Regions from separate parts of the Streptomyces sp. TE5632 genome, predicted to be linked through region 3. Evidence: riboswitches for the same ligand, from Rfam matches in the RefSeq annotation. Region 3 holds a riboswitch; each other region holds the start of a gene.
The links. A riboswitch is a leader RNA that binds a small molecule or an ion and turns the genes downstream of it on or off. The one in region 3 is predicted to bind glycine.
Positions count from the first base shown of each region.

Region 1: linked by a shared signal. The riboswitch ahead of cycA (D-serine/D-alanine/glycine transporter) and the one ahead of gcvP (aminomethyl-transferring glycine dehydrogenase) in region 3 are both predicted to bind glycine.
Region 2: linked by a shared signal. The riboswitch ahead of gcvT (glycine cleavage system aminomethyltransferase GcvT) and the one ahead of gcvP (aminomethyl-transferring glycine dehydrogenase) in region 3 are both predicted to bind glycine.

Region 1 covers NZ_JBSSEA010000003.1:6,254,774-6,262,409, forward strand. The annotation lists gene ACVW19_RS33800 (hypothetical protein) at 1-722, opposite strand, end outside; partial or broken gene ACVW19_RS33805 (IS6 family transposase) at 900-1,031, shown strand; gene ACVW19_RS33810 (aldo/keto reductase) at 1,065-2,054, opposite strand; gene cycA (D-serine/D-alanine/glycine transporter) at 2,385-3,881, opposite strand; glycine riboswitch at 4,203-4,294, opposite strand; glycine riboswitch at 4,295-4,391, opposite strand; gene ACVW19_RS33820 (YceI family protein) at 4,973-5,851, shown strand; partial or broken gene ACVW19_RS33825 (IS6 family transposase) at 6,009-6,489, shown strand; gene ACVW19_RS33830 (hypothetical protein) at 6,602-7,132, opposite strand.
Region 2 covers NZ_JBSSEA010000003.1:4,013,010-4,020,645, reverse strand. The annotation lists gene ACVW19_RS23695 (enhanced serine sensitivity protein SseB) at 1-80, opposite strand, end outside; gene ACVW19_RS23690 (AAA family ATPase) at 162-827, opposite strand; glycine riboswitch at 1,045-1,142, shown strand; glycine riboswitch at 1,143-1,265, shown strand; gene gcvT (glycine cleavage system aminomethyltransferase GcvT) at 1,332-2,459, shown strand; gene gcvH (glycine cleavage system protein GcvH) at 2,623-3,000, shown strand; gene glyA (serine hydroxymethyltransferase) at 3,016-4,275, shown strand; gene ACVW19_RS23670 (L-serine ammonia-lyase) at 4,451-5,818, shown strand; gene ACVW19_RS23665 (SGNH/GDSL hydrolase family protein) at 5,856-6,716, opposite strand; gene ACVW19_RS23660 (cold-shock protein) at 7,099-7,503, shown strand.
Region 3 covers NZ_JBSSEA010000001.1:357,083-364,718, forward strand. The annotation lists gene ACVW19_RS01845 (TOBE domain-containing protein) at 209-604, shown strand; partial or broken gene gcvP (aminomethyl-transferring glycine dehydrogenase) at 695-3,582, opposite strand; glycine riboswitch at 3,755-3,851, opposite strand; gene ACVW19_RS01855 (PRC-barrel domain-containing protein) at 3,970-4,347, shown strand; gene ACVW19_RS01860 (DNA polymerase IV) at 4,467-5,822, opposite strand; gene ACVW19_RS01865 (MerR family transcriptional regulator) at 5,921-6,607, opposite strand; gene ACVW19_RS01870 (bifunctional nuclease family protein) at 6,826-7,299, opposite strand; gene ftsR (transcriptional regulator FtsR) at 7,384-7,636, opposite strand, start outside.

The DNA.
Region 1 (7,636 bases), on a different contig from region 3:
CCGCCCGCGGCCTCGGCCACGTCCCCGGCGGTGTCGCCGGCATTCCCGCCGACATCGCCGACGGCCTGGCTCGCCCCGGCACCGACGTCCTCCACCGCTCGCCCGGCGCCACCGCCGACGTCCTGCACGGCCCTCCCGGCGCCGCGTCCCAGGTCGTCGACCGCACCGCCGGCGCCGCGTCCCACGTCCTGTACGGCGGACCCGGCACCCCGGCCGACGTCCTCGACGGCCCTTCCCGCGCCCGTGCCCAGCTCACCAACGGCTTGGCGGGCACCGCCACCGACGTCCTGTACGGCGGAACCGACCCCGCGTGCCAACTCCTGGACGATCTCCGGGTTGCGATCGAGCGTGGTCAGCACCCGGTTGACAATCGTCACGACGTTGTGGAGGCGCACCTTGAGCTGGGCTTGCGCCTCCACACCCGAGATGCCCAGGTGCACCCTGCCGAGTGCGACGTCGGCGCCCACGTTCAACTTCAACAGGTCCAACACCTCGGCCTGCAGTGAGACATGCGCCCGCAGGTCCTCCACGTCCAAGTCGATCTGGTCGACCTTCAGCACAGGAACGTCGAGGAAGACGTCAGGAGCCGCGTCGGCCGGCTCACCGCCGAAAGCGTCGGTGTCCTCGTGGGCCGTGGCCGACTCGTCCTCGGCGCTGGGTTCGCCGTCGTCCAGGTCGTGCTCCTCGACGGGGTCCTCGTCGTGCTCGGCGTTGTCCTGCATGGGTCCGCCTCCATGAACTCGCCGGACGTTTCGCGCCTTTTGGGACAGTATGGCGTACAGGTGTGCGGCGCGGTGCTGTCGGCCGCGGTGGAGCCACAGGCCGGCCGGGGAACGCACGGAAGGTGCCGGGGGGCGCCCGCGCGCGAACGGGGCCAAACGGGTGGCAGCCGTCATGGCCGGTTCCCGCTGTTGTTCCGGGAAGTCGAGGAGCTGATGTTCGAGCGCGAGGTGATCGTCTCGTACGAGACGATCCGGCGTCGGTGTGCGAGGATCGGCCGGATCCGTGCGAATGAGCTGCGCAGCCGCCGGACGCAGAACCTGGCAGCCGCTGCCGAGCCCCGGCTAGCGATTGATGGTTCGCATCCCTGCCTCGTCATATCGTTCGCCCGCCGCCTCGGGCAGTTCCGCGTCGATGCGGGCCAGGTCGTCCTCGGTCAGCGCGATGCCGACCGCGGCGGCGTTCTGTTCCAGGTAGGTGCGGCGCTTGGTGCCCGGGATCGGCACCAGGCCCTCGGCCTGGGCCAGCACCCAGGCGATGGCCAACTGGGCCGGGGCCACGTCCTTCTCGGCGGCGATCTCCTTCACCTTGGCCGCCAGCCGCAGGTTCGCCTCCAGGTTGGCGTCCTGGAAGCGCGGGTTCTCGCGGCGCCAGTCGTCCGCGTCCAGCTCGTCCGGCGAGGTGAACCGCCCGGCGAGGAAACCGCGGCCGAGCGGTGAATACGGGACGAAGCCGATGCCCAGCTCCCGGCAGGCGGGCAGCACCTCGGCCTCCACGTCCCGTGACCACAGCGAGTACTCGCTCTGCACCGCGGTGACCGGGTGCACGGCGTGGGCGCGCCGGACGGTCTCCGCGCTCGCCTCGCTCAGGCCGATGTACCGCACCTTGCCCTCGGCGACCAGCTCGCCCAGCGCGCCGACCGTCTCCTCGATGGGTACGTCCGGGTCGACCCGGTGCTGGTAGTACAGGTCGATGTGGTCGGTCCCCAGCCGCTGCAGGGAGCCGTGGACCGAGCTCCGGACGTGCTCGGCCGAGCCGTCCTGGGGGCCGACCGTGCTGATGTCTCCGGGTACGGCGTTGTCCATCCGGTAGTTGAACTTCGTCGCGATCACGTACTTGTCGCGATGTCCCCGGATCGCCTCGCCGACGAGTGACTCATTGGTGAGCGGCCCGTACATCTGCGCGGTGTCGAGAAAGTTCACCCCGAGGTCGAGGGCGCGCCGGATGGTCGCGATCGCCTCCTCGCGATCGGTGGATCCGTAGAAGGCGGACATGCCCATGCACCCCAGGCCGATGGCCGATACCTGGAGGTCCCGCAGACTGCGCTTCTGCATGCCGTGTCCCAGCCTTTCCCTGCGTACTCGTTCATTGCCCGGGCGGCACGAAGCCCCTCATCCATTTAGCGACGGATTCCACCACCCGGCATCCTGTGAGAGGCACCGGGCGACACGGGCACCGCCGGCTCCAAGCACGCCGCCGCCCTCCCAGAACCCAGGTTCTGGGAGGGCGGCGCCGTCCCGCAACCACACAACGACCGTGTCCCGCCCCAGCCAGTACAGCCCGTCACACCACGCAGCCAGAGGTTGGGCGGTTCGTGCCGGTGAGCCGGATCAGCTTCGCCTCGGGTGGCGAGCCTGCGGGGCCCCTCATGTGGTGAGGTCGTCTCAGCGCAGGGGCTGTTCCGGGGAGTCGGCCGGGGACGCCGTCTGCCGGACCTGACGGCGGCGGTGACGGAGCACTGTCCACGCGATGCCGAGAATGACGAACCACACCGGGGTCACCAGCAGCGCCTGCAGGGTGTCCTCCTTCTGGGTCAGTGCCCAGACGAGGAACGCGAAGAAGGCGAGTACGACGTAGCACATGACGACGCCGCCAGGCATCTTGAACGTCGACGCCTCGTGCAGGTGAGGACGGCGCTTGCGGTACACCAGGTAGCAGATCAGGATGATCGACCAGACGAACATGAACAGCAGGGCCGAGATGGTGGTCACCAGCGTGAAGGCCTCGATGATCGAGTCGCCCATGGTGACCATGACGACACCGGGGAGCAGGAAGAGGCCGGACAGGAGCAGGGCGTTGACCGGTACCTTCCTGGAGGTGAGCTTGCCGAAACGGGCCGGCGCGTCGCCCTCCTGGGCCAGGCCGTAGACCATCCGTGAGGTGGAGTAGATGCCCGAGTTCGCGGACGAGGCAGCAGAGGTCAGCACCACGAAGTTGATCACGGAGGCGGCGATGCCGAGGCCGGCCAGTGTGAACATCACGACGAAGGGGCTGCGGTCCGCGCTGATCTGGCGCCAGGGTGTGACGGTGATGATCGCGATCAGGGCCACCACGTAGAACAGCATCACGCGTACCGGGATCGAGTTGATCGCCTTGGGCAGGTTCCGTTCCGGGTTCTTGGTTTCCGCCGCAGTGGTGCCGACCAGTTCGATGCCGACGAAGGCGAAGGTCGCGATCTGGAATCCCGCGACGAACCCCATGGGGCCGGTGGGGAAGAAGCCGCCGTCGTTCCAGAGGTTGGAGAAGCTCGCGGTGGCGCCCCCGGGTGCCTGGAAGCCGCCCAGTACCATGCCGAATCCGACGACGATCAGTGTCACGATGGCGATGATCTTGATCAGTGCGAACCAGAACTCGGTCTCACCGAACGCCTTCACCGTGGGCAGGTTCAAAACGATCAGCAGGACGACCGCCGCGAGTGCCGGGATCCACAGCGCGAGCCCTCCCCACCAGTACGACACGTACCCGGCGATCGCGATGACGTCGGCGACGCCGGTGACGATCCAGCAGAACCAGTAGGTCCACCCCGTGAAGAAGCCGGCCCACGGTCCGAGAAGGTCCGAGGCGAAGTCGGCGAAGGACTTGTAGCGCAGGTTGGAGAGCAGCAGCTCTCCCATCGCCCGCATCACGAAGAACAACATCGCGCCGATGATCATGTAAACGAAGATCACCGAGGGGCCGGCCAGTGAGATCGTCTTGCCCGACCCCATGAACAGGCCGGTGCCGATGGCGCCGCCGATCGCGATCAGCTGGATGTGCCGGTTGGACAACTGCCGGGAGAGGTGCTGTTCGCCCGCGGGGGAGGGGGGTTGTCCGGGCTCCGTCGCGGGCTCCGTCCCGGGTGCCGGGGCGGTGGTCGGGACGGCTTTGCTGCTGTCGTGCATGTGCGAACCTCGTGGATCTTTGGTGCGTGCGGGCCGTGACAGACGTGTCATGGGATGCGGCCGCACACGCATGGGAGGAGCGAGTGGGCACAAAGAGTCGGCATGAGTGGTGGGGCGGCCGGCGGGGTGCCGGGCACGCCGGACACGCCGGACACGCCTTCAAGGGGTGTGGGCCCATGAGGGAGGGCCGTGGGTGGGAAAGCCGGAGCTCAGTCGGGATGCCGACGGGCAGCCGGCGGCCGGCGGCGGGGTAACGAGAAAGCCATCGGGGGGTCCTCAAAGGTCGGGCACGGGCAGGAACCCGCGCTGCCGAGTGGAGCCTCCCCCTCTGTCATGGGGCCTGAGAGCTTCGCCGCGGAAGTTCGCGGCTTGCACCGTGGGCGAGGCGCGGGAGCGCCTGCTTTTCAGAGGTGCCTGCCCGAGCGGTAGGGGTGCCTGAGAGTTTCCGGGGAGGTGTTGCTCCTTCGGCGCCCGGGTCTGGCTGACCCGGTGCTCTCCCGCAGCGGGATGAGCGGCGATGTGAGGCTAGGCCCGCACCGGCAGCCGGTCAAGACCTGCGCGAACGTTGATCGTTTACTTCCGGGTAGGGCGGCGTTTCAGGATCGCGTGCACCTTCCCGCGGGTGCGGGCCGCTCCCGAAACCGGGTCGGCCCTGTGCGTCGGCCGCCGGGATCGTCCCCTTTTTGCGGCCGCGGACGTAGGCGAGCCGTTTGCCGTCGTGGCTCCGTACGGGGCATGGCCGTTTGGTGCGAACGCGAGGGGTGGCGGCGCCAAGAAGCCATCCCGAAGTCCCGCTTGAGGCAAGGTCACCGGACTCTGCGAAACCCGGGGCGGTTCAGGGTGTGGCTGGACAGATCAATCGACGACGGGTAGACAAGCGCACGAAGCTCCTGGCGGACACGGGTGATCTTGGTCGAGAACCCATCTACCAGGAGTTTCGTTGTCCCGTAGAGGCCTCCCCCGCCAACGCCCCGACCACGCGGCCAGGTTGAAAAGGATCAGGGTAATTGCCTATTGCATCCAAAGCCTCGGGGTGATCGAATATGCGTCCGGCGATCGGTGTTCTTGACGTTACGCAGAGGGTGTCGCACATGATGGGCCGCTGGTTGGCAAGCCGAACGAAACAGCATCAGACGGGCCCCCTGGCAGCTGTGCAGACTCCCTCGAATGCCGGAGTGCTGAGCTGCCGGATCCTCAGCCCGGCCAACGAGCCGGTGCCGCACGCCCGATTCGCGGTCAGCGACACCGTGGGACGCACCATGGTCGAGGGCGGGACGGACCCCTTCGGATCGTTCGTGGCCACAATTCCGGCGGGGGAGTACCGGCTCGCGGTGTTCGCCGAGGGGTACCTGCCGTACCGGGTGCCGTGCACGGTCACCGAGAACTCCCTGGCCTCGCTCGGCGATGTGACCCTGCGGGCGGCACAGCCGCTGGAGATGCCCGCGCCGGGCGACTGGGAGATCGATCTGGCGCACTCCTCGATCGCCTGCACCGCGCGGCACATCGGGGTGGCCCGGGTGCACGGCCGGTTCAACTCCTTCGCGGGGGTGGTGCGGATTACCGGTGACGCGACGCAGACGGCGATGCACGTGGTGATCGACGCGGGGTCCATCGACACCAATGTGAGGATGCGTGACGACCATCTGCGGTCGGCGGACTTCCTGGACGTGGCGCGGTTTCCGACCATCGAGTTCTACAGCGACCGGTTCGTGCCCCGGGGCGGCAATCGGTGGGACGTCATCGGCGAGCTGTGGCTGCGCGGGGTGGCGCGTACGGTCACGCTGGACATGGAATACCTCGGGCTCGGCAACGGCATGCAGGGCGAGGCCCGTGCGGCCTGCCGGGTCACCACCGAACTGCACCGCGACGACTTCCAGGTGAGCTGGCAGACGATGCTGGCGCGGGGTATCGCCGCCGTTGGCCCCACCATCCGGGTCGACATCGACGTGCAGGTCGTGCCCAAGAGCTGACCACCGACCTGGCGTTCGCTGTCCCGAAAGACGCCCGGCAAGGGCTCTTGTGAGCGAAGTGAGACATGTGCTGGTGCTGCCCGACCGCGAGTTTGCGGAAGCGGTGGCGGAGGCGCTCGGGGAGAGCTTCGGCGCCGACGAGGAGCCTCGGCTCGTCCGGGACGCCCAAGCCGGCGACAAGTGGCACCTGGACGAGGTCTTCGTGAAGGTCAACGGGGTGCGGTACCAGCTGCGGCGTGCGGTCGTCCAGGACGTCGCCGTCCTGGACGACCGCACGCAGTCCCGGCGCGACGCGACGGCCGCGAAGCGGTTCCTGGCCAAGCCGATGAAGAAGCAGTGCCGGGTGTCCCCGGGTGCTGGTCACCGACAGGCTCCGCTCCTGCGGCGTCGCCCACCGGGAGTTGACGCCCTCGGTCGAACACCGGCAGTCGAAGTGCCTCAACAACCTGGAGGAGGACTCCCACCAGCCCACCCGACAGCGCGAACGCGCAATGAAGGGCTTCCGTTCCGCCACCGGGACACAGCGGTTCCTGTCCGTGTCCAGCGCGATCTCACCGCACTTCAGGCCCCGACGCCACCGCCTCACCGCCCCTCAGCACCGCGCCGAGACGCACCGCCGCTTCGCGATTTGGAACCAGGACGCCGACAGCACCTGCCCGCCCGCCGAGGCCTGGCACCCCATCAGCCAGACACGCCATGGACAACTTGACAACGCTTCGGAGGCGACCTGCACGACGGCGGCCACAGCCGCTACTTGATCAGGGCGTTGGCCACGATGATCACCAGGCCGATCAGCATGTCGCCGGTTCCGGCCCGGAGCGAAGCCCCCCACCCACGGCCCGCGCGGCGCGCGGTCCACGCCCCCAAACCGGCGAGGAGCAAGGTGTTGAACACCAGTGCGGTGTTCACCGCCTCGGCCTCCGTCCACCAGGAGGGCATCGCGGTCAGCAGCAGCACGACGGTGGGAACAGCCGCCGCGACGACGGGCCACTCGGCGAGCATGGCGCGCAGCCCGACCCAGGAACCGCCGGGGTCCGCCGACATCCGGTGCGCGAGAACGTGGGCGTAACCGTGGGCGGCCGCAGAGGCGAGGGCGGTGAGCAGGACCCACACCGCGTCCGATCCAGGGTCGGTCTTCTCTCCGGGGGAGTCGAGGGCAGCCGCCAGCGCACTGGCCAGGACGAGCCCGTAGACGCCGCTGAGCAGCCGTGGTTCTGGCAGCCGCCGGCCCGCTGCCTGCGGGACAGCCGACTGGGGGAAACGGCGGGCACGGTGGTGCATCGCTACAGCCTCCGGTGGGAGGGTCGGAACAGGGCAATACGGCACCACATCGGAAGAGCGGTGCCTGGCTGCATACGTGAGCCGTGGTCCTGACTCAACTTCTGTGATGCGCAGAAGCAACGCCTTCTCCTGAAGCCTGCTCCATTTGCCCGACCTGCGGGACGGCGTGCGTGCCCTGGTTCGAACCCATGACGGGACCTGTGCCGCCTTTCGGGACCGCTCCTCGGCAGGGCGTCATCGGCAGTATCCGGCACGAGGTCCCCGATCGCTTCCTCACACGCGGAGACGGGCCCCCGGTACCGCGGGCCCGCAGCCGAGTCACCGCCCGGCGACAGGGGCCTCCATCCGCTGCCTGCGGGACGCCGTCACCGCGTGGACCAGCAAGCCCTTCGCCCGCAGCTCGGTGAGCAGGGCGGCGTGCAATCACGGCCAGACACCCGATTCGGTCCGGTCGCGAAGACGGCGCCATGCCGTGACACCGGAGCACCCCACCGCCTGTCGGCG
Region 2 (7,636 bases), on a different contig from region 3:
TCATTGCCGGGCCATCCTCCGTGCGGATGGGGGTGAGTCTGTGCCGGGAAGTCCGCGGAGAAGCCCGCCGGGAAGTCCATCTGCCTACCGCCTGCCTGGAACCACTGCTGTGGCTGAAAAGGCTAACCGCTGCCGCGCCGGGGCCGTCAGCCGTGCGGCCGTCAGCCCGTGAAGTCGATGCGGCGCAGCGCGTTCGCCGCGTCCCGGTCGACCAGGATCGCCGAGCCGCAGCCCGCGGGCGGGGCGCCGCGCTCCACGGACCGCAGCAGCCGGTCGACGGCGGTGCGGTGCCGCAGGAAGGCGTACCGGGAGACGCCGCGGCCGCGCTCACGCTGACCGTCCAGCGCCTGCTCCGGGAGGACGTCGAGCAGCAGCAGATGCAGCCCCGCACCCCGGCGGCGGGCCTCGCGGGCCAGCCAGCGGCGCACCCAGGCGTGGGTACCGCAGTCGTGCACGACGACCCCCTCGCCGGTGCGCAGGGCACGGCTCAGCCCGGCGTAGTGGTCGAGGCGGACCAGGGGCCGGTACACCGCGTACGGCAGGAGGCGCGGCATGCGGCGGTCCCAGCGGTCGCGGGTGTCCTGGGAGTCGATCCGGGTACCGCGCACCGCGCGCCGCATCAGCGTGGATTTCCCGCTGCCGGGCAGTCCGGTGACCACGACGAGGTCGCGGGGGCCGAAGAGCAGGGCGTGCGGACTGCGGCCGGCGCACTCGCGCAGGTCGCGGACGACGGGCGCCGGCAGCGCGCCGCGGGCCTCCCCGGCCGAGGGGGCCTGCTGCCCGGGCGGCGCGACACCCGTGGTGGCGTACGCCGTGGTCCTGTTCACCGTGAGTCCTCCCCTGGGGCAGGCGCCTGAGCACCGTCCCCGCCGAGTGTAAAGAGAAGGTAACGGCGGAGCCTCTTCATTCCGTCCGTTTCCCGACACAGACCTGTCACAGCCGTCCGTACAGGCTTGAACACCCTGTGCGTACGAGAGAAAGGTCCCCCTGCCGAAGCCTCGCGATGCGTGCAATGATGAGCGCGCCAACTGCATACCGGCCGTTTGAATCCGCGCGGGAGAGTCCCTGGCACGTTTCGCCGGGGCGCCGAAGGAGCAAGTACCTCCCTTGAATCTCTCAGGCACCGTTACCGCGCGGGCCAGGCACATCTGAAAAGCGGGCCGCCGTGCGAGTTCCCGGCGGCTCCACCCAAGGTGCAAGCCGTGACGTCCCCTGCGCGGACGGTCATGGCGAACCTCTCAGGTTCCGATGACAGATGGGGAGGAACGTCCTCACCCTCCCCGTGCTCGGCCCCGGCCGGCGGGGACCCCATCGCCCTGGGAGACCGACCGATGAGCAGTACCGAACTTCGCCGGACAGCGCTCGACGCCCTGCATCGTTCGCTCGGCGCCACGATGACCGACTTCGCCGGCTGGGACATGCCCCTGCGCTACGGCTCCGAGCGCGACGAGCACAACGCCGTGCGCACGAAGGCGGGCCTCTTCGACCTCTCGCACATGGGCGAGATCACCGTCACCGGCCCGCAGGCGGCGCGGTTCCTGGACTACGCCCTGATCGGCAACATCGGGACCGTCAAGCCCGGCCGCGCCCGCTACACCATGATCTGCGGCGAGGACGGCGGCATCCTGGACGACCTGATCGTCTACCGGCTCGGTGAGGCCGAGGCCCCCGAGTACCTGGTCGTCGCCAACGCCTCCAACGCCCAGGTGGTGCTGGACGCCCTCGTGGAGCGGTCGGCGGGCTTCGACGCCGAGGTCCGCGACGACCGCGACGCGTACGCGCTGATCGCGGTGCAGGGCCCCGAGGCCGCCGGCATCCTCAAGACCTTGACCGACGCCGACCTGGACGGCCTGAAGTACTACGCCGGCCTGCCCGGCGCGGTCGCCGGCGTCCCCGCGCTCATCGCCCGTACCGGCTACACCGGCGAGGACGGCTTCGAGCTGTTCGTCGCGCCGGAGCACGCGGTCGAGGTGTGGCAGGCGCTGACCAGGGCGGGCGAGGGCGTGGGGCTGGCCCCGTGCGGGCTGGCCTGCCGGGACACGCTGCGCCTGGAGGCCGGCATGCCGCTGTACGGCAATGAGCTGAACGCCTCGCTGACGCCGTTCGACGCCGGGTTCGGCCGGGTCGTGAAGTTCGAGAAGGAGGGCGACTTCGTGGGCCGTGCCGCCCTGACCGAGGCCGCCGCCCGCGCCGAGCGGACCCCGCCCCGCGCTCTGGTGGGTCTGGTCGCCGAGGGTCGCCGGATCCCGCGCGCCGGGTACCCGGTGGTGGCCGGCGGCGAGGTGATCGGCGAGGTCACCTCCGGCGCGCCCGCACCGACGCTGGGCAAGCCGATCGCGATGGCGTACGTCGACGTGGCGCACTCCGCGCCGGGTACCCCGGGCGTGGGCGTGGACATCCGTGGCAGCCACGAGCCGTACGAGGTCGTGGCGCTGCCGTTCTACCAGCGGCAGAAGTGACACCGTCGTAGGACGTGGGTCGCGTACACAGCCGCATCGGCCGGTCCCGTAACCTCCCACCCCCTTCACCCCCCCTTCACCCCCCTTCACTCCCTTCACCCCCTTCACTCCCTTTCGTCGCCGTCGATCCCGGCGGTCCCTCGCACACAGGAGGATCCAGATCATGAGCACCCCCCAGCAGCTGCGTTACAGCAAGGAACACGAGTGGCTGACGGCCGCCGAGGACGGCGTGTCGACGATCGGCATCACGGAGCACGCGGCCAACGCGCTCGGCGACATCGTGTTCGTCCAGCTCCCCGGGGTCGGCGACACCGTGACCGCGGGTGAGACCTGCGGCGAGCTGGAGTCGACCAAGTCGGTCAGCGACCTGTACTGCCCGGTCACCGGCGAGGTCACCGAGGTCAACGAGGACGTGGTGAACGACCCGTCGCTGGTGAACTCGGCCCCCTTCGAGGGCGGCTGGCTGTTCAAGGTGCGGGTGAGCGACGAGCCGGCCGACCTGCTCTCGGCCGCCGAGTACGACGCCTTCGTCCAGGGCTGAGGAGGACGTAACCCCATGTCGCTTCTGAACACCCCGCTGCACGAGCTCGACCCGGCCGTCGCGGCGGCGGTCGACGCCGAGCTGCACCGTCAGCAGTCCACCCTCGAGATGATCGCCTCGGAGAACTTCGCCCCGGTCGCGGTCATGGAGGCCCAGGGCACGGTCCTCACCAACAAGTACGCCGAGGGCTACCCCGGCCGCCGCTACTACGGCGGCTGCGAGCACGTCGACGTGATCGAGCAGATCGCCATCGACCGGGTCAAGGAACTCTTCGGCGCCGAGCACGCCAACGTGCAGCCGCACTCGGGTGCGCAGGCCAACGCCGCCGCGATGTTCGCGCTGCTCAAGCCCGGCGACACGATCATGGGCCTGAACCTCGCGCACGGCGGGCACCTGACCCACGGCATGAAGATCAACTTCTCCGGCAAGCTCTACCACGTGGTCGCGTACCACGTGGACGACACCGGAGTCGTCGACATGGCCGAGGTCGAGCGGCTGGCCAAGGAGAGCAAGCCGAAGCTGATCGTCGCCGGCTGGTCGGCGTACCCGCGTCAGCTGGACTTCGCCGCGTTCCGCCGGATCGCGGACGAGGTCGGCGCGTACCTCATGGTCGACATGGCGCACTTCGCCGGTCTGGTCGCGGCGGGCCTGCACCCGAACCCGGTCCCGCACGCCCACGTCGTCACCACGACCACGCACAAGACGCTCGGCGGTCCGCGCGGCGGTGTGATCCTCTCCACGGCCGAACTGGCCAAGAAGATCAATTCCGCGGTCTTCCCCGGCCAGCAGGGCGGCCCGCTGGAGCACGTGATCGCGGCCAAGGCGGTCGCCTTCAAGGTCGCCGCGTCCGAGGACTTCAAGGACCGGCAGCGCCGCACCCTGGAGGGTGCCCGCATCCTGGCCGAGCGCCTGGTCAAGGACGACGTCAAGGCCGTGGGCGTGGACGTGCTGTCCGGCGGCACGGACGTGCACCTGGTCCTGGTCGACCTGCGCGACTCCGAGCTGGACGGGCAGCAGGCCGAGGACCGTCTCCACGAGGTCGGCATCACCGTCAACCGCAACGCGATCCCGAACGACCCGCGCCCGCCGATGGTCACCTCGGGTCTGCGGATCGGCACGCCCGCCCTGGCCACCCGCGGCTTCACGGCCGAGGACTTCGCCGAGGTGGCGGACGTGATCGCCGAGACGCTCAAGCCGTCTTACGACGTCGACGCGCTCCGGGCCCGGGTGACGGCGCTCGCCGAGAAGTACCCGCTGTACCCGGGTCTGAAGTAGTTTCGCATTTTTCGCAATTTCGTACGCTTTTGTTCGTACGGGCGGGGCATCGCGCACACTGGACCGGTGAGCACGGTGCCCCGCACCATGCACCGCACGCATCCAGCGCCGGATCTCCCTTCCCGGCCCTTCCCCGGCGGACAGCGCCGTCCGCCGAACCCCTAGGAGTCCTCCCGTGGCCCTCTCGGTCTTCGACCTCTTCTCGATCGGCATCGGCCCGTCCAGCTCGCACACGGTCGGCCCGATGCGGGCCGCCCGCATGTTCGCCCGGCGGCTGGACAACGAGGGCCTGCTGGACTCGGTCGCCTCGGTCCGGGCGGAGCTGTACGGCTCGCTGGGCGCCACCGGCCACGGCCACGGCACCCCCAAGGCGGTGCTGCTCGGCCTGGAGGGCGACTCGCCCCGCACGGTGGACGTGGAGACGGCCGACGAGCGGGTGGAGAAGATCAGGGAATCGGGCCGCCTGCGGCTGCTCGACGACCACGAGATCGCGTTCTCCTTCGACGACGACCTGGTGCTGCACCGCCGCAAGGCACTCCCCTACCACGCGAACGGCATGATCCTCCGGTCCTTCGACGCGTCCGGCGCCGAGGTGCTGTCGAAGACGTACTACTCGGTGGGCGGCGGCTTCGTCGTCGACGAGGAGGCGGTGGGCGCGGACCGCATCAAGCTCAACGACACGGTCCTGAAGTACCCCTTCCGCACCGGCGACGAGCTGCTGCGCCTGACCCGGGAGACGGGGCTGTCCATCTCCGCGCTGATGCTGGAGAACGAGTGCTCCTGGCGGACCGAGGAGGAGGTCCGCCGGGACCTGCTGGAGATCTGGCGGGTGATGCAGGCGTGCGTGGCGCGCGGCATGTCCCGCGAGGGCATCCTGCCGGGCGGGCTGAAGGTGCGCCGCCGCGCCGCGAACACGGCGCGCAAGCTGCGTTCCGAGGGCGACCCGAAGGCCCTCGCCATGGAGTGGATCACGCTCTACGCCATGGCCGTGAACGAGGAGAACGCCGCCGGCGGCCGCGTCGTCACCGCCCCGACCAACGGCGCGGCCGGCATCATCCCCGCCGTCCTGCACTACTACATGAACTTCGTCCCCGGTGCCGACGAGGAGGGTGTGGTCCGTTTCCTGCTCGCGGCCGGCGCGATCGGCATGCTCTTCAAGGAGAACGCCTCCATCTCCGGCGCCGAGGTCGGCTGCCAGGGGGAGGTCGGCTCCGCCTGCTCGATGGCGGCGGGCGCCCTCGCCGAGGTGATGGGCGGCTCGCCGGAACAGGTCGAGAACGCCGCGGAGATCGGCATGGAGCACAACCTCGGCCTGACCTGCGACCCGGTCGGCGGCCTCGTCCAGATCCCGTGCATCGAGCGCAACGGCATGGCTGCGGTGAAGGCGGTCACCGCCGCGCGCATGGCCCTGCGCGGCGACGGCTCGCACAAGGTGTCCCTCGACAAGGTCATCAAGACGATGAAGGAGACCGGCGCGGACATGTCCGTCAAGTACAAGGAGACGGCCCGGGGCGGGCTGGCGGTCAACATCATCGAGTGCTGAGGGGACAGGCCCTGACCCGAAGGCCGCGGGACGGCGCCTACGTCGCGCGGACGGCCGCGGCGAGGGCCTCGCCGACGGCCCGGGCGCCTGAGGCGTTGGGATGCAGCGGCGCGGCCGCACGGGTGGGGACCAGGCCCTCGATGTAGCGGTCGTCGGGGGCGGCGCAGATGTCGTGCCCGATGCTCGGGGTGTGGGTGTCGACGAAGGCGGCGCCGTGCTCTTCGGCCGCCTGCCTCAGTACGGTGTTGAGGTGGTTGATCGCGCCCTGGAGGTGGTTGGCGTCCTGCTTCCAGAAGGGCTGGGCGGGGTGGCAGCCGTCGGTGCGGAAGTAGGTGCCGTAGCCGACGACGAAGACCTCGGCGTGCGGTGCCCGCCGGGCGATGTCGTCCAGGACGGCGGCGAAGGCCGGTGCCCAGGCGTCGATGCGGGCCCTGACCTTGTCGGTGCCGCCGGCGGTGTTCTCTTCCGCGCAGCTGGTGCCGTAAGGCTGGGGCAGGATGTTGACGCAGCCCAGCACCTCGTTGAAGAGGCCGGCGTCGTTGCCGCCGATGGTGACGCTGACGAGGTCGGTGTCGGGCGTGAGTGCGTCGTACTGGGGCGCGGTCCTCGGGTGCTGGGCGGTGCTCAGATGGTCGCTGGTGGCGCCGGAGCAGCTGACGTCGGTGAGCTTCGCGCCGAGGGCCTCGGCCGCGATGTGGGGATAGTCGGCCAGGGAGCGCAGGCACGCCAGGTCGGCCGGGTCGGCGGGCGGCACCAGCGGTGCGGCCGCGTAGGAATCGCCGAGTGCGACGTACCGCGGTGGTTCGGCCGCGGCCGACGCAGCCGGGACTGATGCCGTGGCCCATACGGCCCCGGTGGACAGAACGGTGGCCAGGGCCAGGCCCAGGGCTGTTTTCAAGGACGCCTCCATTCGGCACATGCACGGACGTGGTCCCGCCTTGCCATGATCTTGCTCGCGCAGGGGTGCCGTCGCACGGCGGCCTGCGGGAAGCGGTTCCCCAGGGGGCGGACGCCACCGGACCACCGCCCGCCGGGCTCCCCCGCTGCGCAGGAGGTTCCGGTCAGCCGGTCAAGGCGGGCGAGGCCTCAGGTTCGCCTGTTCGGCCGCCGCCTGTCCGGCGTACCGCTTCTCTTCGCTCTCGACGGGTGTGCCGATCCGTCGAGAGCTGACGGCAGACCGGGCGGCGGCGTACCCTTGTCTGCTGGGACTCCGGTCCGGTCATGGGGTCCGGACAGGGGACTCGGGTACGGGGTCCGGTGTTCTGCTGGGGGTTGGAATCATGGTTGCTGGTCGTGTGGTGCGGTTCGACGCCGTACGGGGTTACGGGTTCATCGCTCCCGAGCACGGCGGGGAGGACGTCTTCCTCCACGTCAACGACGTACGGATCCCGGAGCACCAGTTGCGTCCCGGGATCGCCGTGGAGTTCGAGATCGAGGAGGGCGACCGGGGTCTCAAGGCCTCGGGTGTACGGCTGGCCCAGGGAGCCGGAGGGGTGTCCTCCGCCGTGGGCAGGCATCCGGACGGCGACGACTCGCTGTGCGACGTGCTCACCGCCGAGGAGTACCTCCAGGAGGTCACGGAGGTCCTGCTCTCCGCCGCGCCCACGCTGACCGGCGAGCAGATCCTCCAGGCGCGCCGCGGACTGCTGCAGTTCGGCAAGACCCACGGCTGGTGCGACGGCTGAGACCGGCCCAGGGCCCTGGGGGCAGGTCTGCCGGCGGGGCGGGAGTCGCGGTCCTCCGTCACTCCTTACGGGGAGAAGTTGACGTTTCCACCACTTAGGCGGGGCTCCCATGCCACCGTGAGGGCAGTGAGCC
Region 3 (7,636 bases):
CGGAAACCCCGCCCGGCGCTCGCCCGGTGACGAGCAGCCGGACCCACCCCGCGCGGAGCCGGGCACGGGCCTGGCCGTACGGGGCGAGCACGGCGGTTCCCGCGAAGCGCCTCTGAGCCCCGCCGGAGCCCGCCGAGGACGGCGGTCTCACGTCATCCGCTGGCGGCCCCGCCCCGTCCGGTTCCGCTCGCCGCCTATCGTGATCGGCATGCAGTCCTACACGATCGGCCAGGCAGCGCGGCTGCTCGGCGTCAGCCCGGACACCGCCCGACGCTGGGCGGACGCGGGCCGACTCACCACCCATCGCGACGAAGGCGGACGACGGCTCATCGACGGGCGGGACCTGGCCGCGTTCTCCGTCGACCTCGCGAAGGCCGGCGCCACCGAGGAGGGCACGCCGTACACCTCGGCCCGCAACGCCTTCCCCGGCATCGTCACCGCGATCAAACTCGGCGACGTGGCGGCCCAGGTCGAGATCCAGGCGGGCCCGCACCGTCTGGTCTCGCTGCTGACCCGCGAGGCCGTCGAGGAGCTCGGCCTGGAGGTCGGCATGGAGGCCACTGCCCGCGTGAAGTCGACAAACGTCCATATCGACCGTGCCTGACGGAAGCGGTACGCCGAAGGGCTCCGCTCCGGCCGTACGGCCGGAGCGGAGCCCTTCCACTCCTCGGTCCCGGTGACCGGGCCCTCGGCGTCAGTCGTCGTACGCGTCCAGCGGCGGGCAGGAGCACACCAGGTTGCGGTCGCCGAAGGCCTGGTCCACACGGCGCACCGGCGGCCAGTACTTGTCGGCCGCGCTCACACCGGTCGGGAAGACGGCCTCCTCACGGCTGTACGGGTGCTCCCACTCCGTGCCGAGCGCGGCGGCGGTGTGCGGGGCGTTGCGCAGCGGGTTGTCGTCCGCGGGCCACTCGCCGGAACCGACCTTCTCGATCTCCGCGCGAATCGCGATCATCGTCTCGCAGAACCGGTCGAGTTCGGCCAGGTCCTCGGACTCGGTCGGCTCGATCATCAGCGTTCCCGCCACCGGGAACGACATCGTCGGCGCGTGGAAGCCGTAGTCGATCAGCCGCTTGGCCACGTCGTCCACGCTCACGCCGGTCGCCTTGGTCAGCGGGCGCAGGTCGATGATGCACTCGTGCGCGACCAGCCCACCGGGGCCGGTGTAGAGCACCGGGTAGTGCGGCTCGAGACGCTTGGCGATGTAGTTGGCGCTGAGCACCGCCACCTGGGTGGCCCGCTTGAGCCCCTCGCCGCCCATGAGCCGGACGTACGCCCACGAGATGGGCAGGATGCCCGCGGAGCCCCACGGGGCGGCCGAGACCGGCCCGATCCCCGTCTCCGGCCCGGCCCCGGGCTGGAGCGGGTGGTTCGGCAGGTACGGCGCCAGGTGCGCCCGCACGCCGACCGGGCCGACATGCCGGGACCGCCGCCACCGTGCGGGATGCAGAAGGTCTTGTGCAGGTTCAGGTGCGAGACGTCGCCGCCGAAGTGTCCGGGCTTGGCCAGCCCGACCAGCGCGTTGAGGTTCGCGCCGTCCACGTACACCTGGCCGCCGGCCTCGTGCACCGCCGCGCAGATGTCGGCGACGTGCTCCTCGAACACACCGTGCGTCGACGGGTACGTGATCATCAGCACCGACAGCTCGTCGCGGTACTGCTCGATCTTCGCCCGCAGGTCGTCGATGTCGACCTCGCCGTCCTCGGCGGTCTTCACGACGACGACCTTCATCCCGGCCATGACGGCACTGGCGGCGTTGGTGCCGTGCGCGGAGGACGGGATGAGGCAGACGGTGCGCTGCTCGTCGCCGTTGGCCCGGTGGTAGCCGCGCACGGCGAGCAGCCCGGCCAGTTCGCCCTGGGAACCCGCGTTGGGCTGGAGGCTCACCTTGTCGTAGCCGGTGACCTCGGCGAGACGCTCCTCCAGTTCGTGGATGAGCGTGAGGTAGCCCTGGGCCTGCTCGGCCGGCGCGAAGGGGTGCAGCTGCCCGAACTCGGGCCAGGTGATCGGCTCCATCTCCGTGGTCGCGTTGAGCTTCATGGTGCAGGAGCCCAGCGGAATCATCCCGCGGTCCAGCGCGTAGTCACGGTCGGCGAGCCGGCGCAGGTAGCGCAGCATCGCGGTCTCGGAGCGGTGCTGGTGGAAGACGGGGTGCGTCAGGTACTCGTCGGTGCGCAGCAGGGCGTCCGGCAGGGTGTCGGGCGCCGCCGCGTCCAGGGTCTCGACGTCGGCCTCGACGCCGAAGGCGCTCCACACGGCGGCGAGCCGGGCCCGTGTGGTGGTCTCGTCGCAGGCGATCGAGACGTGGTCGGCGTCGACGAGAAGCAGGTTGACGCCGTTGTCCCGCGCGGCGGCGACGACCTCGGCACCCCGCCCCGGGACCCGCACGGTCAGCGTGTCGAAGTAGGAGCCGTGGACGATCTCCACGCCGCCGGCCCGGAGCCCTTCGGCGAGGACGGTCGCGTAACGGTGGGTGCGCCACGCGATGGTGCGCAATCCTTCGGGACCGTGGTAGACGGCGTACATCCCGGCCATCACGGCGAGCAGCACCTGGGCGGTACAGATGTTGCTGGTGGCCTTCTCACGGCGGATGTGCTGCTCACGGGTCTGGAGCGCGAGCCGGTAGGCCTGGTTTCCGTCCGCGTCGACGGAGACACCGACGAGCCGTCCGGGCAGGCTGCGCGCCATCTTCTCGTGCACGGCCATGTATCCGGCGTGCGGCCCGCCGAAGCCCATGGGCACACCGAAGCGCTGTGTCGTGCCGACCGCGATGTCCGCGCCGAGTTCGCCGGGCGACGTCAGCAGCGTGAGGGCGAGCAGGTCGGCGGCGACGGTGACCAGCGCGCCCAGCTCGTGCGCCCGGTCGATCACCGGCTTGATGTCGCGTACGGCTCCGGAGGCGCCCGGGTACTGGATCAGCACGCCGTTGATCCCGCGCTCGGCGATCTCGGCGGGGATGCCCTCGCTCAGGTCGGCGACGACGACCTCGACGCCGGTCGGCTCGGCACGGGTCTCGATCACGGCGATCGTCTGCGGCAGCGCGTCCGCGTCGACCAGGAACAGGCCGTTCTTGTTCTTGCCCATGCGCCGCGACAGCGCCATCGCCTCGGCGGCGGCCGTGCCCTCGTCGAGCAGTGAGGCCCCGGAGGTCGGCAGGCCGGTCAGTTCGGCGACCATGGTCTGGAAGTTCAGCAGTGCCTCGAGCCGTCCCTGCGAGATCTCCGGCTGGTACGGCGTGTAGGCCGTGTACCAGGCGGGGTTCTCCATCACGTTGCGCAGGATGACGGGCGGCGTGAAGGTCCCGTAGTACCCGAGCCCGATCATGGAGCCGAGCACCTCGTTGCGGTCGGCCAGCGATCGGAGTTCGGCCAGCACCTCGGGCTCGGTCCGGGCGCCCGGCAGGTCGAGCGCGTCGGCGTTCTTGATCACATCCGGGACCGCCGCGGCCGTCAGCTCGTCGAGCGAGCCGTAGCCGACCTGCGCAAGCATTTTGGCGCGGGCCTCGTGGTCGGGGCCGATGTGACGCTGCTCGAAGGGCGTTCCCTGTTCGAGCTCGGAGAGGGGAATGCGGTGGGCGGTCATTGCGGAGGCCTCCTGGTCTGACGACCTTCGAGGGGCACCATGACGGGTGCCCGGACGGCCTCCCCCTCTGTCATCTCAACCTGAGAGCTTCACCGGACCGCCGCAGGGCGTCCGGCTTTCACCGTCGGTGAGAGCGGGAGCCGTCGACACCCGCTCTGCTTTCCAGAGTGACCTCGTCCATGCGGTACGTGGGCCTGAGAGTTTCCGGGGAGGATTTGCTCCTTCGGCGTCCTCCGATGGTGTCCGGAGGACTCTCCCGCACGGGGTCAGCAGCCGCTGCCAGCGTACCAGCGAGGGCAACCCCCGGACCTTCGAGTGGCCGCCGGACCAATTGTGCCGTTTCGTAGTGCTGACGAATGATTGCGGATTGCGACCAGTGGAGGGCCCGTGCAGACCGACATCGATCCGCGCAACCTGATCGGCCGCAAGGCGTTCGACCGCAACGGAACCCGGATCGGCACCATCGACGAGGTCTATCTCGACGACGCCACCGGCGTACCCGAGTGGGCGGCGATACGCACCGGCTTGTTCAGCAGGGACGCCTTCGTCCCCCTGGAGCCGAGCGAGCTGATCGACGGCAGCCTCCACATTCCCTTCGAACGCGCCCTGATCAAGGACGCCCCCGACTTCGGCGTGGGCCGCCACCTCTCCCCGGAGCAGGAACTCCAGCTCTACCACCACTACGGTCTGGACATCTCCGCGCCTCCCCCGCTTCCGGACCACGACTTCGGCAAACTCGCCGACCGCGACGACCGCCCGGCCTGACGGCCCCCGGAGTCGGGAGCACGAAGCCCGCGGCCCCCTCACACCTGCGAGTGCCCCGGATCCATGCCCCCGGGACTCGCCCCCGAGCCGTCGCTAGTCTCCGCGCCGACCCGCGGCCTCTAGCTCTCCCCGGGACTTCGATCCACCAGTGGCAGCGGGTCCGCCGGTTGCAGGGCCGGGTCGTCGGTACGGAAGGTCTTCACCCGTCCCACCGCCGAGTCGGGCGTCTCGAACCGGACCGTGACCCGCCCCAAGCCGCTGCCCTGGACCCACCCGTGCCCGTACTCGGTGTGCCGTACATCGTGCCCGGCCGGCCAGCGCCGCTCCGCGCTCGTCCGCTGCTCTTCCTCCGTGGGTGCGGCCATCTGGCCCTCCTCGCCCGGCGACTCCTCCCCCCTGCCTCCCGCCGCCTGTGCGAACAAGTCCTCCTGGGTGTAGTCCGCGAGTCCGCTGACTCCCACGCCCAGCAGCCGTACTCCGCCTGTCGTGTCGACCGAGTCCAGCAGCCGCGCCGCCGCCTCGCGCACCACCGCCAGATCGTCCGTGGGCCCTCGCAGCGTCTCGGACCGGGTGAGCGTCGAGAAGTCGTAGCGCCGCACCTTCAGCACGATGGTCCGTCCCGCCAGCCCCGCTCCCCGCAGTCTGCGCACACAGCGGTCGGCGAGCCGTCGTACCTCTGTGCCGACCCGCACCCGGTCGTGAATGTCCACGTCATACGTGTCCTCGACCGACACCGACTTCGTCTCCCGCTCGGCCACCACGGGCCGTTCGTCCCGTGCCAGAGCCATGGCGTACAGCGCGTGTCCGTGTGCCTTGCCGAGCAACCGCACCAGCTCGTCCTCCCCGGCCTCGGCGAGCTCGTCGACCGTGTGGATCCCGGCCCTGCGCAGGTGGTCACCGGTGGCGGGCCCCACTCCCGGCAGCGTCCTGACCGGGAGCGGCGCCAGCAGGGCCCGCTCCCTCCCCGGCTCGATGAGCACCAGCCCGTCGGGCTTCGCCTGCTCCGAGGCGATCTTCGCCAGCATCTTGGAGGCGGCGAGCCCGACGGACCCTGTGAGCCCGGTGACCGCCCGTATGTCCGCGCGCAGTCTTGCCCCGGCCAGCCGGGCCGATCGCTCGTCCCAGGCCGCCCCGCCGGCCTCCAGGTCCACGAACGCCTCGTCCAGGCTCAAGGGCTCCACCAGCGGCGACAGCGCCCGCAGCAGCCCCATCACCTGGTCGCTGATCGACCGGTAGAACGCGAAGCGCGGCACGAGATACGCCGCGTTCGGCGCGAGCCGCCGCGCCTGCGCCATGGGCAGCGCGGAACGCACGCCGAAGAGCCGGGCCTCGTACGAGGCGGTGGCGACCACTCCACGCGGTCCGAGCCCGCCCACCACCACGGCTTTCCCTCGCAGGCTCGGCTTGGACGCCTGCTCCACCGAGGCGAAGAAGGCATCCATGTCGAGATGCAGGATGGTAGGCGCGGATCTCACATCTCCGATGCTGCCCTACGCCACTGACAATGCCCTGCCGCACGGGCCGGCCACCGGCCGCCCCGGACGACACGGGCCGCTCAGCCGGCCCCGACGGCTCAGACCGCGCGGTTCCTCCGCCGCGCCAGCTCGTCCGCCGGGTTGGGCCCGATCAGCGTCTCCCCGGTGTCGACACGCTCCCCGTGCAACTGGGACAGCGCGCTCTCGACATCCCGCCACACCACACCGACGGCGATCCCGAAAATCCCCTGGCCGCCCTGGAGCAGGGCATGGACCTCATCCGGCGTGTCGCACTCGTAGACCGTGGCGCCGTCGCTCATCAGCGTCATGCGCTCCAGGTCTCGGAAGCCTCGCTCCCGCAGATGCTGGACGGCGGTACGAATGTTCTGCAGCGACACGCCCGTGTCCAGGAACCGCTTGACGATCTTCAGGACGACGACGTCCCGGAAGCTGTACAGCCGCTGTGTCCCGGAGCCGTGCGCGGGCCGCACACTTGGCTCGACCAGGCCCGTGCGAGCCCAGTAGTCCAGTTGCCGGTAGGTGATGCCGGCGGCCGCGCAGGCCGTGGGGCCGCGATAGCCGATCTCCTCGGACACCATGGACCTCGTCGCCCCTCCGCTGCTCGGCACGGCCGCCGGCCGCTGCGGAGCATGATCGGCCGCACTGCCGTGATGGGCATACGCCCCGCTCGCGCGGAGCTGAGCGCCTGGGTGAGGGTACGGACCGCTCGCCCCGAGACCGTGTCCGGGGGCGCCCCCAGCTGTACCGTCGCCGGTGCTTCTCACGCCGACCTCCGTCCTCGACCTGCCTCCTCGACGGTAGGCAGTCACCAAGGGTGCGTCAACGATCGCCACACTCGGCACGCCGAGTGATAATCACCCTAAGAGTGGTTTCCCGTGCCCCACCGCGGGGAAAGGCTAGCCGAATGCCTTCTGCGCGGGGCGTGCGACGCCCTCGCGCACCACCGGTCCGAGCGGGAATCCGGCGGGACGGTCACCGCCGCTCACTGGCTGCTGGAGCCGAAGTCCTCCGGCGAGATCTGGTCGAGGAACTCGCGGAACTTCTCCACCTCGTCCTCCTGCTCGTCCGGGATGGCGATCCCCGCGTCGTCGAGGACTGTGTCACTGCCGTAGATCGGCGTCCCCGTGCGCAGCGCCAGCGCTATGGCGTCGGACGGCCGGGCACTCACCTCCACGCCGCTGGCGAAGACCAGCTCCGCGTAGAAGACCCCCTCGCGCAAATCCGTGATGCGCACTTCCGTGAGCTCTTGGCCGACGGCTTCCAGCACGTCCTTGAAGAGGTCGTGGGTCAGCGGGCGCGCCGGAGCCATGCCCTGCTGGGCGAAGGCGATGGCCGTGGCCTCCCCCGGCCCGATCCAGATGGGGAGGTACCGGTCGCCTCCCACTTCGCGCAGCAGCACGATCGGTTGGTTCGAGGGCATTTCGACCCGGACACCTACGACATCGAGCTCGTTCACACAGCAACCCTAGGCCGTGCCCGGGACGTTTGGGTAGTCGGGCCGGGATCAGGTGGCCGATCCGGTCCCCCGATCCCGTGCCCCTCAGGGCAGCCGCACCCCGAGCGCCGAGCTCACCAGCGCGGCGTGCAGCTTCACCGTGAGACCGGCGAGCTCCTTCGCACGCGCCTGCGCATGAGCCCTGGTCTGCGGGTTGCGGTGGCGTTTGAGCGGGGCGACGACCTGATCCACCAGCCCGGCCTCCCGCTCCGCGGCGGCCTTCATCGCCCTCAGGTGTCTCGGCTCGATCCCGAACCGCCCCAGCTCGGTGATGAGACCGGCGACGGTGACCGCCTCG